2 regions of the Leifsonia sp. KNZ13-11D genome follow, and region 1 is predicted to be linked to the other one. Evidence: predicted binding sites of a transcription regulator. Region 1 holds the regulator's gene; the other holds the start of a gene.

What was found. The regulator HrcA, encoded in region 1, represses chaperone genes, less so after heat shock. The targets are predictions, from matches to a motif close to TTNGCACTCGNNNNNNNCGAGTGCNAA.
Region 2: the regulator HrcA is predicted to act here: its motif matches at 3,836-3,862, upstream of ACR9Y5_RS02935 (Hsp20/alpha crystallin family protein).

Annotation. Positions count from the first base shown of each region.
Region 1 covers NZ_JBPGWU010000001.1:1,917,238-1,923,404, forward strand. Annotated here, with positions in the region: gene hemW (radical SAM family heme chaperone HemW) at 1-1,241, shown strand, start outside; gene ACR9Y5_RS09590 (DUF4870 domain-containing protein) at 1,234-1,617, opposite strand; gene ACR9Y5_RS09595 (DUF4870 domain-containing protein) at 1,713-2,231, opposite strand; gene hrcA (heat-inducible transcriptional repressor HrcA) at 2,389-3,411, shown strand; gene dnaJ (molecular chaperone DnaJ) at 3,467-4,582, shown strand; gene ACR9Y5_RS09610 (16S rRNA (uracil(1498)-N(3))-methyltransferase) at 4,589-5,317, shown strand; gene ACR9Y5_RS09615 (histidine triad nucleotide-binding protein) at 5,359-5,715, shown strand; gene ACR9Y5_RS09620 (PhoH family protein) at 5,702-6,167, shown strand, end outside.
Region 2 covers NZ_JBPGWU010000001.1:575,673-581,839, reverse strand. Annotated here, with positions in the region: gene ACR9Y5_RS02950 (DEAD/DEAH box helicase) at 1-1,033, opposite strand, end outside; gene ACR9Y5_RS02945 (phytoene desaturase family protein) at 1,300-2,844, shown strand; gene ACR9Y5_RS02940 (SRPBCC family protein) at 2,847-3,290, shown strand; gene ACR9Y5_RS02935 (Hsp20/alpha crystallin family protein) at 3,337-3,768, opposite strand; gene ACR9Y5_RS02930 (Dps family protein) at 3,949-4,524, shown strand; gene ACR9Y5_RS02925 (GNAT family N-acetyltransferase) at 4,616-5,101, shown strand; gene ACR9Y5_RS02920 (IclR family transcriptional regulator) at 5,156-5,914, opposite strand; gene hutH (histidine ammonia-lyase) at 6,006-6,167, shown strand, end outside.

The DNA.
Region 1 (6,167 bases):
CCCTGCCTCTCGGCGACCCCGCTCCCGCCGATGGACTGCTGCCCGCATCCACCAGGGTGGACGCCCCGCAGCGGGACTTCGGCGTCTACCTGCACGTGCCGTTCTGCCGGGTGCGCTGCGGCTACTGCGACTTCAACACGTACACCGCCACCGAGCTGCGCGGCGTCTCCCAGTCCGACTATGCCGGCCACGCGGTCCGCGAGGTGGAGTTCGCGGCCCGGGCCCTGAGAGCGAGCGGCGTTCCCGACCGCCAGGCGTCGACGGTGTTCTTCGGCGGCGGAACGCCGACCCTGCTGCCACCCGGCGACCTGACGGCGATGCTCGGCGCCGTGCGCGACGCCTGGGGTCTCGCCGGCGGCGCGGAGGTGACCACCGAGGCGAACCCAGACTCGGTGGATGCCGACGATCTGCGCCGGCTCGCCGACGCGGGCTTCACGCGGGTCTCGTTCGGGATGCAGTCGGCCGTGCCCCACGTGCTGGAGACGCTGGAACGTACCCACGACCCCGCGCGCGTCCCGCTCGTCGTGGGCTGGGCGCGGGAGGCGGGACTCCAGGTCAGCCTCGACCTCATCTACGGAACCCCGGGGGAGTCGCTCGACGACTGGTCCCGCAGCCTCGACGCTGCCCTGGCGTGCGAGCCGGACCACCTGTCCGCCTACGCCCTGATCGTCGAGCCCGGCACGAAGCTGGCGCGGCAGATCCGCTCCGGCCAGGTGGCGGAACCGGACGACGACCTCGAAGCCGACATGTACGAGCTCGCCGACCAGCGACTCGCCGACGCCGGCTACGACTGGTACGAGGTCAGCAACTGGGCGACCGACGAGGCGCACCGGTCCCGCCACAACCTGGCCTACTGGCTGGGGCACGACTGGTGGGGGATCGGGCCGGGGGCGCACAGTCACGTCGGCGGAGTCCGCTGGTGGAACGTCAAGCACCCTGCCGCGTACGCGCAGCGCGTGCTGGCCGGCGAGTCCCCGGCGGCGGGGCGCGAGACGCTGGATGCGGACACGCGGCACGTCGAGCGCGTCCTCCTGCTCAGCCGCATCCGGGAGGGTGTGCGCATCGGAGAGCTCGGCGACGCCGGCCGCCGCGAGGTACCGGCCCTCATCGCCGACGGCCTGGTAGACGGACGAGCCGCCCTCCGTGGATCGATCGTGCTGACCCTGCGGGGGCGGCTCCTGGCCGACGCGGTGGTCCGCCGGCTGCTGGCCGACGACGCCGCGGAACGGACCGCTAGCTGACGAAGCGGATGGCGACCGGGTAGGTGTAGAACTCACCCTGGTTCGCCTTCACCGCGGCGATAATGCTGAACACGATGTTCAGCACCCACGCGGCGAGGACGATGAAGATTCCGATCACGACGATCGACAGGATGAAGCCCACCACATAGGCGATGAAGATCGTGATCTGGAAGTTGAGCGCGGTGGCGGAGTGCGCGCGCACGAACGGCCCGCGGTCTTTGAGGACGAGGTAGCCGATGAGCGCCGGGATCCAGCTGAACAGGATGCCGCCGATCTGGATGAGCGTCGCCCAGAGCTTCTCGTCGGCCGGGCTGAGCTGCGGCGCGCCGCCGCCGTAGGGCTGCTGCGGCGGGGGCGGCGGGGGTGTGGCGGACATGGTGCTGTTCTCCTCTGACTGGCCAGGGGTGGACGTGGTGCGTCCAGCCTAGGGCGCGGCGCCGTAGGCTGAAAAGAGTCTGAACGCGCGACCTGCTACTTGATGAAGCGGAAGTTGACCGGGTAGCGGTAGGTGCCGCCGCTGTTCACCCGCACGAAGCCGAGGATCGAGAACACCAGGTTCAGGATGTACAGCGCCCACGGGATGAGCAGGCCGAAGAGCAGGTAGCCGATGCCGTAGGTGAAGCTGCCGATGATGATCCCGATGATCTGCGACGCCACCCAGGCGATGATCCAGGTGATCTGCCAGTTGAGGGCTTCCTTGGCCTCCTGGTCGGTGAGCCGGCCGCGATCCTTGAAGACCAGCCAGATGATGAGCGAGGGAAGGAACCAGAGGATGCCGCCGAGGTGGGCGAACGACGCCCACTGCTTGTCCTGGGCGGGGTCGAGAGGTGCGGCTCCGGCGGCGGCGTACGGCTGCTGTCCCGCGCCGGCCGGCTGCGCGTAAGGCTGCTGGGGCGGCACGTTGCCGTACGGCTGCTGCGGCGGCACGCCTCCGGGCTGCTGCGGGGGGACGCCGCCTGCCGGGTCGGTGGGCTGGTTCGGGTCTGTCATCTGCGGAACCCTTTCATGATCGGTTGCGAGCGGGTCGAACCGGTGCCCATACGGTACTGCCGACGCGTCTCAGCCAGCAATCATCCGGCGGGCGTTTCCGCGCGGTAGGATTGGCACTCAGGATCCGCGAGTGCTAATAGATCGACGGGAGGCGGACATGGTCTCGGAACGCAGCCTCGAAGTGTTGCGCGTCATCGTCCAGGACTACGTGGCGTCGCGCGAGCCCGTCGGCTCCAAGAGCATCGTGGAGCGGCACTCCTTCGGCGTCTCGGCGGCGACCATCCGCAACGACATGGCGCTGCTCGAGGAGGAGGAGCTGATCGCGGCCCCGCACACCTCCTCCGGGCGCGTGCCGACCGACAAGGGGTACCGCCTCTTCGTCGACCACCTCGCCGAGATGCGACCGCTGACGCCGGCGCAGCGGACGGCGATCGAGACCTTCCTCGGCCAGTCCGTCGACCTCGACGACGTGCTCTCGCGCACGGTGCGCCTCCTGTCCCAGCTCACCAGCCAGGTGGCGCTGGTGCAGTACCCGTCGGTCGCCCGCTCCCGCATCCGGCACATCGAGCTCGTCGCGCTGGGCCCGCGGCGGCTCCTCAGCGTGCTGATCACCGACTCCGGAGCGGTCGAGCAGCGTGTCATCGAGCCGGTCGCCAAGCTGAGCGACGAAGACGTGGCCGAGATCCGCGGTGCGATCAACGGCGCCGCGGCGGGCCTCACCCTCGGCGAGGCGACCACGCGGTTGCGGGAGCTGCCCGGCGCTCTCACCGAGCGCACACGCGCCCTCGTCGAGCCGGTCGTCAGCGCCCTGCTCGACCAGATCGCGGTGAACCGCCAGGAGAAGCTCGTCATGGCGGGCGCCGCGAACCTCGTGCGCACCGAGCTCGACTTCCCCGGCACCATCACCCCGGTCCTCGAGGCGATCGAGGAGCAGGTGGTGCTGCTGCGGCTCTTCGACGAGATGGCCTCCGACCAGCACGGGGTCGCGGTCAGCATCGGACGCGAGAACGCCGGATTCGGCCTGACGGAAGCATCCGTCCTCTCCAGCGGTTACAGTGCGGCGGGGTCGGATGTCGCCCGCGTCGGCCTGCTCGGACCGCTCCGCATGGACTACTCGGGCAACATGGCGGCGGTCCGTGCCGTGGCCCGTTACCTCTCCCGGCTGCTCAGCGACCAGTAGGCCGCCCGGCAGCCCTCGATCACCACACGCGACGAAAGAAGAAGGAACAGCCCACGTGGCCGACCACTACGAAGTCCTCGGCGTCGAGCGCGACGCAAGCCCCGACGAGATCAAGAAGGCGTACCGCCGGCTCGCGCGCGAGCTGCACCCGGACGTGAACCCCAGTTCCGAGGCGCAGGAGCGCTTCAAGCTGGTGACGCACGCCTACGACGTGCTCAGCGACCCGCAGCAGCGGCAGCAGTACGACCTCGGCGGCTCCGGGGGATTCGGCGGCGGCGCGGGCACCGCCGACTTCGCCGGTTTCAGCGACATCTTCGAGACGTTCTTCGGCGGTGGCGCCACCGGTGGACGCGGGCCGCGGTCGCGCCGCGAGCGCGGTCAGGACGCCCTTCTGCGGGTGGAGGTCGACCTCGACGAGGTCATCTTCGGCACGCACCGCGACCTGGAGGTCGACACGGCCGTGGTCTGCGAGACCTGCAACGGCTCGTGCTGCCAGCCCGGCACGCAGCCGGTGACCTGCGACATCTGCCACGGGACCGGCAGCATCCAGCGCTCGGTGCGCTCGCTGCTCGGCAACGTCATGACGTCGAGCCCCTGCGGCACCTGCCGCGGCTACGGCACCGTCATCGCGACGCCGTGCGTCACCTGCCAGGGCCAGGGCCGCGTGCGAGCACGCCGCACCGTGCCGGTGGACATCCCGGCCGGCGTCGACACCGGCCTGCGTCTGCAGATGCCGGGCAGCGGCGAGGCCGGTCCCGCCGGTGGCCCCAATGGCGACCTCTATCTGGAGATCAAGGTCAAGCACCACGAGGTGTTCAGCCGCGACGGCGACGACCTGCTCTGCACCCTCGAGCTCTCGATGACGGATGCGATCCTCGGCACGACCGCGAACGTGAAGGCCCTCGACGGCGACATCCGCCTCGAACTCAAGCCCGGCACGCAGTCCGCCGACATCGTCACGGTCAAGGACCGGGGCATCACCCACCTGCGCGGCAGCGGCCGAGGCGACCTGCGGGTGGGCATCCAGGTGGTCACGCCCACCAAGCTCGACCACAAGGAGAAGGAGCTGATCAAGAAGTTCGCGGCGTCCCACAGGGCGCAGGAGCCCTCGCTCGCGCACTTCCAGCAGGGGCTGTTCGCGAAGCTCCGCGACCGGTTCCTCAACCTGTAGCGCCTCATGGCGTCCCTGTACGTGCGCGAGGACCTCGACGACGTCGAGGTCGGAGCGCGCCTGTCGCTGACGGGCGCCGAGGCGAAGCACGCCGCGACCGTCAACCGTACCCGGCCCGGCGAGTCCGTGCTGATCGGCAACGGCCGGGGACTGGTCGCGTCCGGCGAGGTGCTGGTCGCGACGAACACCGAGCTGACGATCGACGTCGAGGCCGTCTCGCGCGTCGAGCGCCCGGCGCCGGCGATCACGCTGGTGCAGGCCCTGGCGAAAGGCGACCGCGACGAGCTCGCGATCCAGGCGGCGACGGAGCTCGGGGTGGATGCGGTGGTGCCGTGGTCCGCATCCCGCTCGGTCTCGCGTTGGGAGGGCGCCAAGGTGCAGAAGGGCCGGGAGCGCTGGAATTCGATCGTCCGGGAGGCGGCGAAGCAGTCCATCCGCGCCTGGACGCCGGAGGTCGGCGAGCTGGCGACGACGAAGCAGATCGCCGCACGGGCCGCGACCGCGCGCGTTCTCGTGCTCGAACCCGACGCGGAGGAGCCTCTGACCGGCGTCGCGCCCGACGGCCGCGACCTCGTGCTGGTGGTCGGGCCGGAGGGCGGAATCGCGCCGCAGGAGCTGGCTATCCTCCGGGACGCGGGTGCGGAGCTCGTGCGTCTCGGCGGGACGGTGCTGCGCACCTCGACCGCGGGACCAGCCGCCCTCGCCGTGCTCAACGCGACGCTCCGCCGCTGGTGAACGCCCGCCGCGCTGTCGGCGGGCGCGAATAGGATAGAGGCATGGCAGAGACGGAGCGTTCGATCTTCTCCCGCATCATCGCGGGCGAGATCCCGGCCGACGTGGTGTACGACTCGGAGCGCATCATCGCGTTCCGCGACATCGCGCCGCAGGCGCCGCTGCACCTGCTCGTGGTCCCCAAGACCGAGCAGTACCGCGACGTGACGGAGCTCGCCGCTGGCGACCCCGACCTGCTCGCGGAGCTCGTGGCGACGGCGAACAAGCTCGCCGCCGAGCACTCCGACGGCGATTTCCGTCTCGTCTTCAACACCGGACGGGGCGCGGGCCAGACCGTGTTCCATGTCCACGCGCACGTATTGAGCGGTCAGCTCGAGGAAGGACGCCTTGGCCAACTCTGATTCCACCGCCCCCGGAGCGCTGCCCGAGGGCAACGCCGCCGAGGCGCACCTGAGCGTCGACGGTGTGCAGATGGTGCGCCTGCTCGGGCCGCAGGACCGGCTGCTCACCACGCTCGAGCGGCAGTACCCCCTGGTCAACGTGCACGTGCGCGGCAACGAGATCACGCTCGCCGGAGACCCGGCTCAGGTGGCCGCAGCGCAGCGGCTCGTCGAGGAGCTGCTGCAGATGGTCCGGAACGGCCAGGAGCTCTCGGCCGCCGAGGTGACCAGCTCCGCCCGCATGCTCGGCACCGACCTCAACCTCAGCCCGTCCGACGTGCTCGGGCAGGCGATCCTCACGGCTCGCGGCAAGAGCATCCGCCCGAAGACCCTCGGCCAGAGCCAGTACGTCGACGCGATCGACCACAACACCATCGTCTTCGGCATCGGCCCGGCCGGCACCGGCAAGACCT
Region 2 (6,167 bases), 1.3 Mb from region 1:
CGAGCGGGGCGCCGAAGGCGATCGTCTTGCCGGAGCCGGTACGGCCGCGGCCGAGCACATCCTTGCCGGCGAGCACGTCCGGGAGGGTCGCCGCCTGGATCGGGAACGGCTTGTCGGCTCCGAGGTCAGCGAGCGCTCGGACGATGTTGCCGCCCAGTCCCAGGTCGGCGAAGGTCACGCCGTCGACGTCCTCGGCCTGGATGGCCTCAGCCTCGAGACGCTCGAGCACGACGTCGTCGGTCGGCACGAAGGCCGGCTTCTCGTCGCGCGACGGGTAGAAGGAGGACTCGCGACGGGGACGGTCGGCGCGGTCGTCGAACGAACGGCGCGGGCGATCGTCGTACTCGCGGCGCGGACGCTCGGCACGGTCGTCGAACGAACGACGCGGGCGGTCGGCGCGATCATCGAAGGAGCGACGCGGCCGGTCAGCCCGGTCATCGAAGGAGCGACGCGGACGGTCGTCGTACTCACGACGCGGCCGGTCGGCACGGTCGTCGAACGACCGGCGCGGACGGTCGGCCCGGTCATCGAAGGAGCGACGCGGACGGTCATCCCCGTCACGACGCGGACGCTCGGCACGATCATCGAACGAGCGACGCGGACGGTCATCCCCGCCACGACGCGGACGCTCGGCCCGGTCGTCGAACGAACGACGCGGACGGTCGTCGTACTCACGACGCGGACGCTCGGCCCGGTCGTCGAACGACCGGCGCGGACGGTCGTCCCCGTCACGACGCGGGCGGTCCTGGCGCTGAGCGCGCTCATCCCACTCGCGGTCGGTGCGGCGTGCGTCCTTGCCGCGGGGCTCCCAGTTGGGACGCTCGGCGCGGCCGCGGCCGGCGCCGGCGTTGTCGTCGCGGGTGCCGTAGGTGGCGCGGCCGCGGGCGGCGCGGTCGTCCGCGCTCCAGCGGGCCTTCTTGCCCGCCGCGGGCTCCTCGGCGCGGTAGCCGCGGTGCTTGGGGCTGCGGCTACCGCTCTTCGGGGCGCCGCCGCGGGAGGGCTGCGATCGTCGGTCGTTGTTGTATCCGGGCATGGATGTGCTTCCTGGGTTCAGGTCGAGTGCGCGGCGGCGCGCCGAAGCGCACCGGGTGTTTCCCGGGCGAACTGTGTCCGGGGCCGTTCACGATTGTGTGATCCGCACCGCTGATCGGGTGCGGAACCGGCCCACTTGACTGACAAACCCATCCGCGCAGATCGCGCAGTGTCAAGAGCCGACTCGTCAACGATAGCGGATGGATGCTGGGAGTGCACTGCCGATCGCCCTCTGCGGACCGGCGGCACCGGGGTATACAGGGAGGTATGAGCTCCTCCCCCTCCGCGGACCGGCTGGATGCGATCGTCATCGGCTCCGGCCCGAACGGCCTCTCGGCGGCCGTGACGCTCGCCCGCGCCGGTCTGTCGGTGCGCGTCTACGAGCGCAACGCCTCCATCGGCGGGGGGCTGAGGACCGAGGAGCTGACGCTCCCCGGCTTCCGGCACGACGTCTGCTCGGCCGTGCATCCCCTCGCCTTCGCCTCCGCCTTCTTCCGGAAGTTCGGCCTCGACCGGCGCGTGCCGTTCATCGTCCCCACCGCGTCCTACGGCAACCCGCTCGACGGCGGTCGCGTCGCGATGGCCTACCTCGACCTGGAGCGGACGGCGGATGCGCTGGGCGTCGACGGCCCCGCGTGGCGCGCCCTCCTCGGCCCAATGGTTCGGCAGGCGGACGCTGTGGCGCAGTTCACCGGCTCCGCACTGCTGCAGGTGCCACCCCATCCACTCGTCGCCGCTCGCTTCGGGCTGACGGCTCTGGCGCAGGGCGGCCGCTGGTGGGACCTGCCGTTCCGCACGGGAGCGCCGGGCGCGCTGCTCGCCGGCGTCTTCGCGCACACCACCCTTCCCCTGCCGAGCGTCGCGGGCGCCGCAGCGGGGCTGACCCTCGCGACGTATGCGCACGCCCGCGGCTGGCCCATCCCGGTCGGCGGGAGCCAGGCGATCGCGGACGCGATGGTCGCCGACCTGGAGGCGCACGGCGGCGAAATCGTGACCGGAACGCCCGTGGAGTCGCTCGCCGACCTCCCGGACGCGCGCGTGGTCGTCTTCGACACCCACGTCAAGGTCGCCGCCCGGCTGGGTGAGGACCGGCTGCCGGCCGGCTACCTGCGGCACATCGACCGGTTCCGCACCGGCAACGGTGTGTTCAAGGCCGACTTCGCCCTCTCCGGCCCCGTGCCGTGGACGAACCCCGAACTCGCCGAGACCGCGACCGTCCACCTCGGCGGTTCCCGGCGCGAGGTGGCGCGTGCCGAGAACCAGGTCGCGGCCGGACGGCAGAGCGACCCGCCGTACGTGCTGCTCTCCCAGCCCTCCCTGTTCGATCCCACCCGCGCACCGGCCGGCAAGCACGTGATCTGGGCGTACACGCACGTCCCGCGCGGTTCCACGGAGGACCGCACGGAGGCGATCATCCGGCGGATCGAGCACTTCGCTCCCGGCTTCCGGGATCTGATCATCGGGACCTCCACCCTGACGGCGGTCCAGATGGAGCAGCACAACCCGAACTACATCGGGGGAGACATCTCCGCGGGTTCGCCGGACTTCGGCCAGCTCGTCGCGCGCCCGGTGCTGAGCTCCGATCCGTGGCGGATGCCCGGCCGGGGACTGTACCTCGCGTCGGCCTCCGCGGCTCCCGGACCCGGCGTCCACGGTCTCGGCGGCTACTACGCCGCCCGCAGCGCGCTGCGCCACGAGTTCGGGATGACGAGGATGCCGAGTCTCGCCCCTGAGCCCGGTCAGACGTTCACGCCGTCCGGCCCGTCGCTCATCCCCGATGCCATCCTTCCGCCGACCCCCCGGGAGCCGTGATCATGTCCGTCAACGTCCGCCGTATGGCCTGCTCGCCCGAGCAGGTGTTCTCCGTCCTCGCCGACGCCTGGGTGTACCCGACCTGGGTCGTCGGCGCCTCGCGGCTGCGCGCCGCCGACGACCGCTACCCGGCTGTCGGGTCGCGCCTGCACCATTCGATCGGCGTCTGGCCGCTGGTGCTGAACGACGAGACGCGTATCGACGAGTGGGACCCGCCCCACCGGATGGTGCTCGAGGCGAAGACGCGTCCGTTCGGCTCCGAGCGGGTCATCATCGAGGTGAAGCCGCGCGGCAACGGCGGGAGCGTCGTGCGGATGGTCGAGTATCCGCACACGGGGATCGTCACGCGGATCCCCGGGGTTGTCGCGGACGCGCTGCTGCACCTCCGCAATGCCGAGACGCTGAGGCGTCTCGAGTGGGTGGCGCGGGGGCGCGCCGCCGCCTGACGGAGCGCCCCCGACTCTGTGCGCGGCCGGTCAGCCGGCCCGCCCGTCAGCCGGCCGACACCGCCCGTGCGCCGCTCTCGCGCGACGACTCCACCGCGATCTTGCGCGGCTTCGCGCGCTCCGCGATCGGGATCATCACGCTCAGCACACCGTTGTCGTACGACGCGGTGATGCCGTCGGGATCGACGTCGTCGCCGATCGTGAACTGTCGCATGTAGGCGCCGTACGGGCGCTCCTGCGCGAGCCACCGGGCGCCGTCGCGGTCGGCGGCGCTGCGCACGGCGCGGATGGTCAGCAGGTGGCCGTCGACGTCCACGTCGACCGATGCCGGGTCTGCGCCGGGCAGGTCGGCGTTGAGGATGTAGCGGTCACCCTCGCGGAAGAGGTCCACCGGCATGATGCGCGGCTGGTGGCTGGTGTCGAAGATGCTCTGCGCGATCCGGTCCAACTGGGAGAAAGGATCGAACGACATGGCCATTGGATGTACCCCTTTCTTCAATTGAGCTGGTGAGAGGCGGAATGCCTCCCGCTTTCGACCACAGATTTTAGCACTCTGTGCTGGAGAGTGCCAAGGGTTTCGGCGGTCGTCAACCCGGTTCCGTGAGTCGCTCGGGCGGCCTACCGTGCGTGGAGTCCATCGACCGGAAGGGACCCCACCGTGGCCGCAAGCCAGACCAAGACGAGCACCAAGAAGAGCACTCCGAAGGCGCCGGCCGTTCGCCGCACCGCCGCCGTCGGCGTCGCGCCGACGCGTCGCGAGCACGCGGAGCACGGCTTCGTCGCCTCGGCCGAGCTCGCCCAGAACCTCCAGCGCGTGCACGTCGATCTCATCGAGCTGCACCTGCAGGGCAAGCAGGCGCACTGGAACGTCGTCGGACACAACTTCCGCGACCTCCACCTGCAGCTCGACGAGATCGTCGAGGCCGCCCGCGAGTTCAGCGACGACGTGGCGGAGCGTCTGCGTGCGCTGCATGCGACGCCCGACGGCCGCAGCGCGACCGTCGCGGAGCAGACCAGCCTGCCGGAGTTCCCGAACGGCGAAGTCGACACGACCGAGACCGTCGACCTCATCACCGAGCGGTTGGAGGCGGTCGTCCGCACCATGCGCGATGTGCACGACGACGTCGACGAGGAGGACCCCACCTCGGCGGACCTCCTGCACGCCATCATCGAGCGCCTCGAGCAGTTCGCCTGGATGGTCAGCGCCGAGAACCGCACGCCCAGCCGGGCCTGAGGGTTGCGGGCGGTGGATGCGGCGGGTCGCGCCCACCGCATCCACCGCCCCGCGTAACCCCACCGTCACACCGCGCGGCTAGCATCGACGCATGCCGATCGACGTCCGCGCGGAGCAGCCGCGCCAGCCCGAGGTGGAGGAGCTGCTCCGCCTCAGCGACGAGTTCGCCTTCTCGCTCTATCCGGCCGAGAGCTGCTACCTGCTCGACGTGTCCCAACTGGAGCGCGACGGGGTCACCGTGTTCGTGGCCCGGGTGGACGGTCGCGCGCTCGGCATCGCGGCACTGGTCGTCGGCGATCCCGCGGACGGCTCGGCTCCCCGGGCCGAGTTGAAGCGGATGTTCGTGCACGAGGATGCGCGCGGGCGCGGTCTCGCCCGACTGCTCCTGTCGGCGATCGAGCGGGCGGCGGCCGACGCAGGTGTCGCGGAGCTGCGACTGGAGACGGGCCCGCTGCAGCACGCCGCGATCGCCCTGTACGAGCGATCGGGGTACACGCGCATCCCGAACTTCGGCCCCTACGTGGGCGATCCGTACTCCGTCTGCTACGCCAAGCCGCTCCCGGTCCCGGCGTCCTGAACCGCCGCGCGCGGCCGCCGCTCCGGGCTGCCGCCCGCGATCGCCGCCCGCCCCTCAGCTGCCCCGGATGCGGCGCGAGAGCTCGGCCGCGGCGTCGCGCACTCGCGCGGCGAGCGCATCCCACCCCTCGGGCGCCACGTTCTCGCGCGGGAAGGTGACGGCGATCCCCGCCGCAGGCCAGCCGGCATGGTCGCGTACCGAGACCGCGACCGAGGCGAGGCCGGGGGTGACCTCGCCGTCCTCCGTCGCATAGCCGCGCTCGCGGGCCTCGGTGACGACGCGACGCAGCTCGGCGTAGGAGTGCGGCCCCGCGCCGGTGCGGTCCTCGAATGCTCCGGAGTCCGGGTAGAGCGCCCGCAGCTGCTCGCGGGGAAGGGTGGCGAGCAGCGCGCGTCCACTCGCCGTCAGGTGGGCTGGGAGGCGCACACCGACATCGGTCACCAGCCGGGGGCGCCTCGGCGCGCGCTCCTCGACGATGTAGACGACGTCGCGGCCGTGGAGCACCGCGACGTGACCCGACTCGCCGATCGCGTCGACGAGCGCCGCGACGATGGGACGCCCGAGGCGGCTCAGCGGCTGCTGCCGCGAGAACCCGCTCGACAGCTCGTATGCCGCGACACCCAGACCGTACCGCCGCGCTTCGGGGAAGTGCAGCACGAAACCGTGCTCGGTCAGCACGGCGAGCAGGTGGTACACGGTCGAGCGCGGAAGGCCGAGGGCCGTGGCGATCGCCGCGGCCGGGGCGGGCCCGCGCTGGGCGCCGAGGTAGCCGAGGATGCGCAGCGTGTTCTCCGCCGCCGGAACTTTGCTCATCGCATCCTCCTCGGCCCTGCGTCTGGGATCCCGGACACCGAGCAGCCTACAGCCGAGGTGCAGCAGGACGCCCTGGCGCGATGATCGGAACATGCTCCAGACCCAGACCTCCGTCACCGTCGGCGCCGGTCCGCTGACCATCGCCGACGTCGTCGCCGTCGCGCGCCACGACGCGCCGGTCGCCCTCGATGCTGACGCTCTCGCGGGCGTCGCCGCATCCCGCGCCATCGTCGAGGCCCTCGCCGACGACACC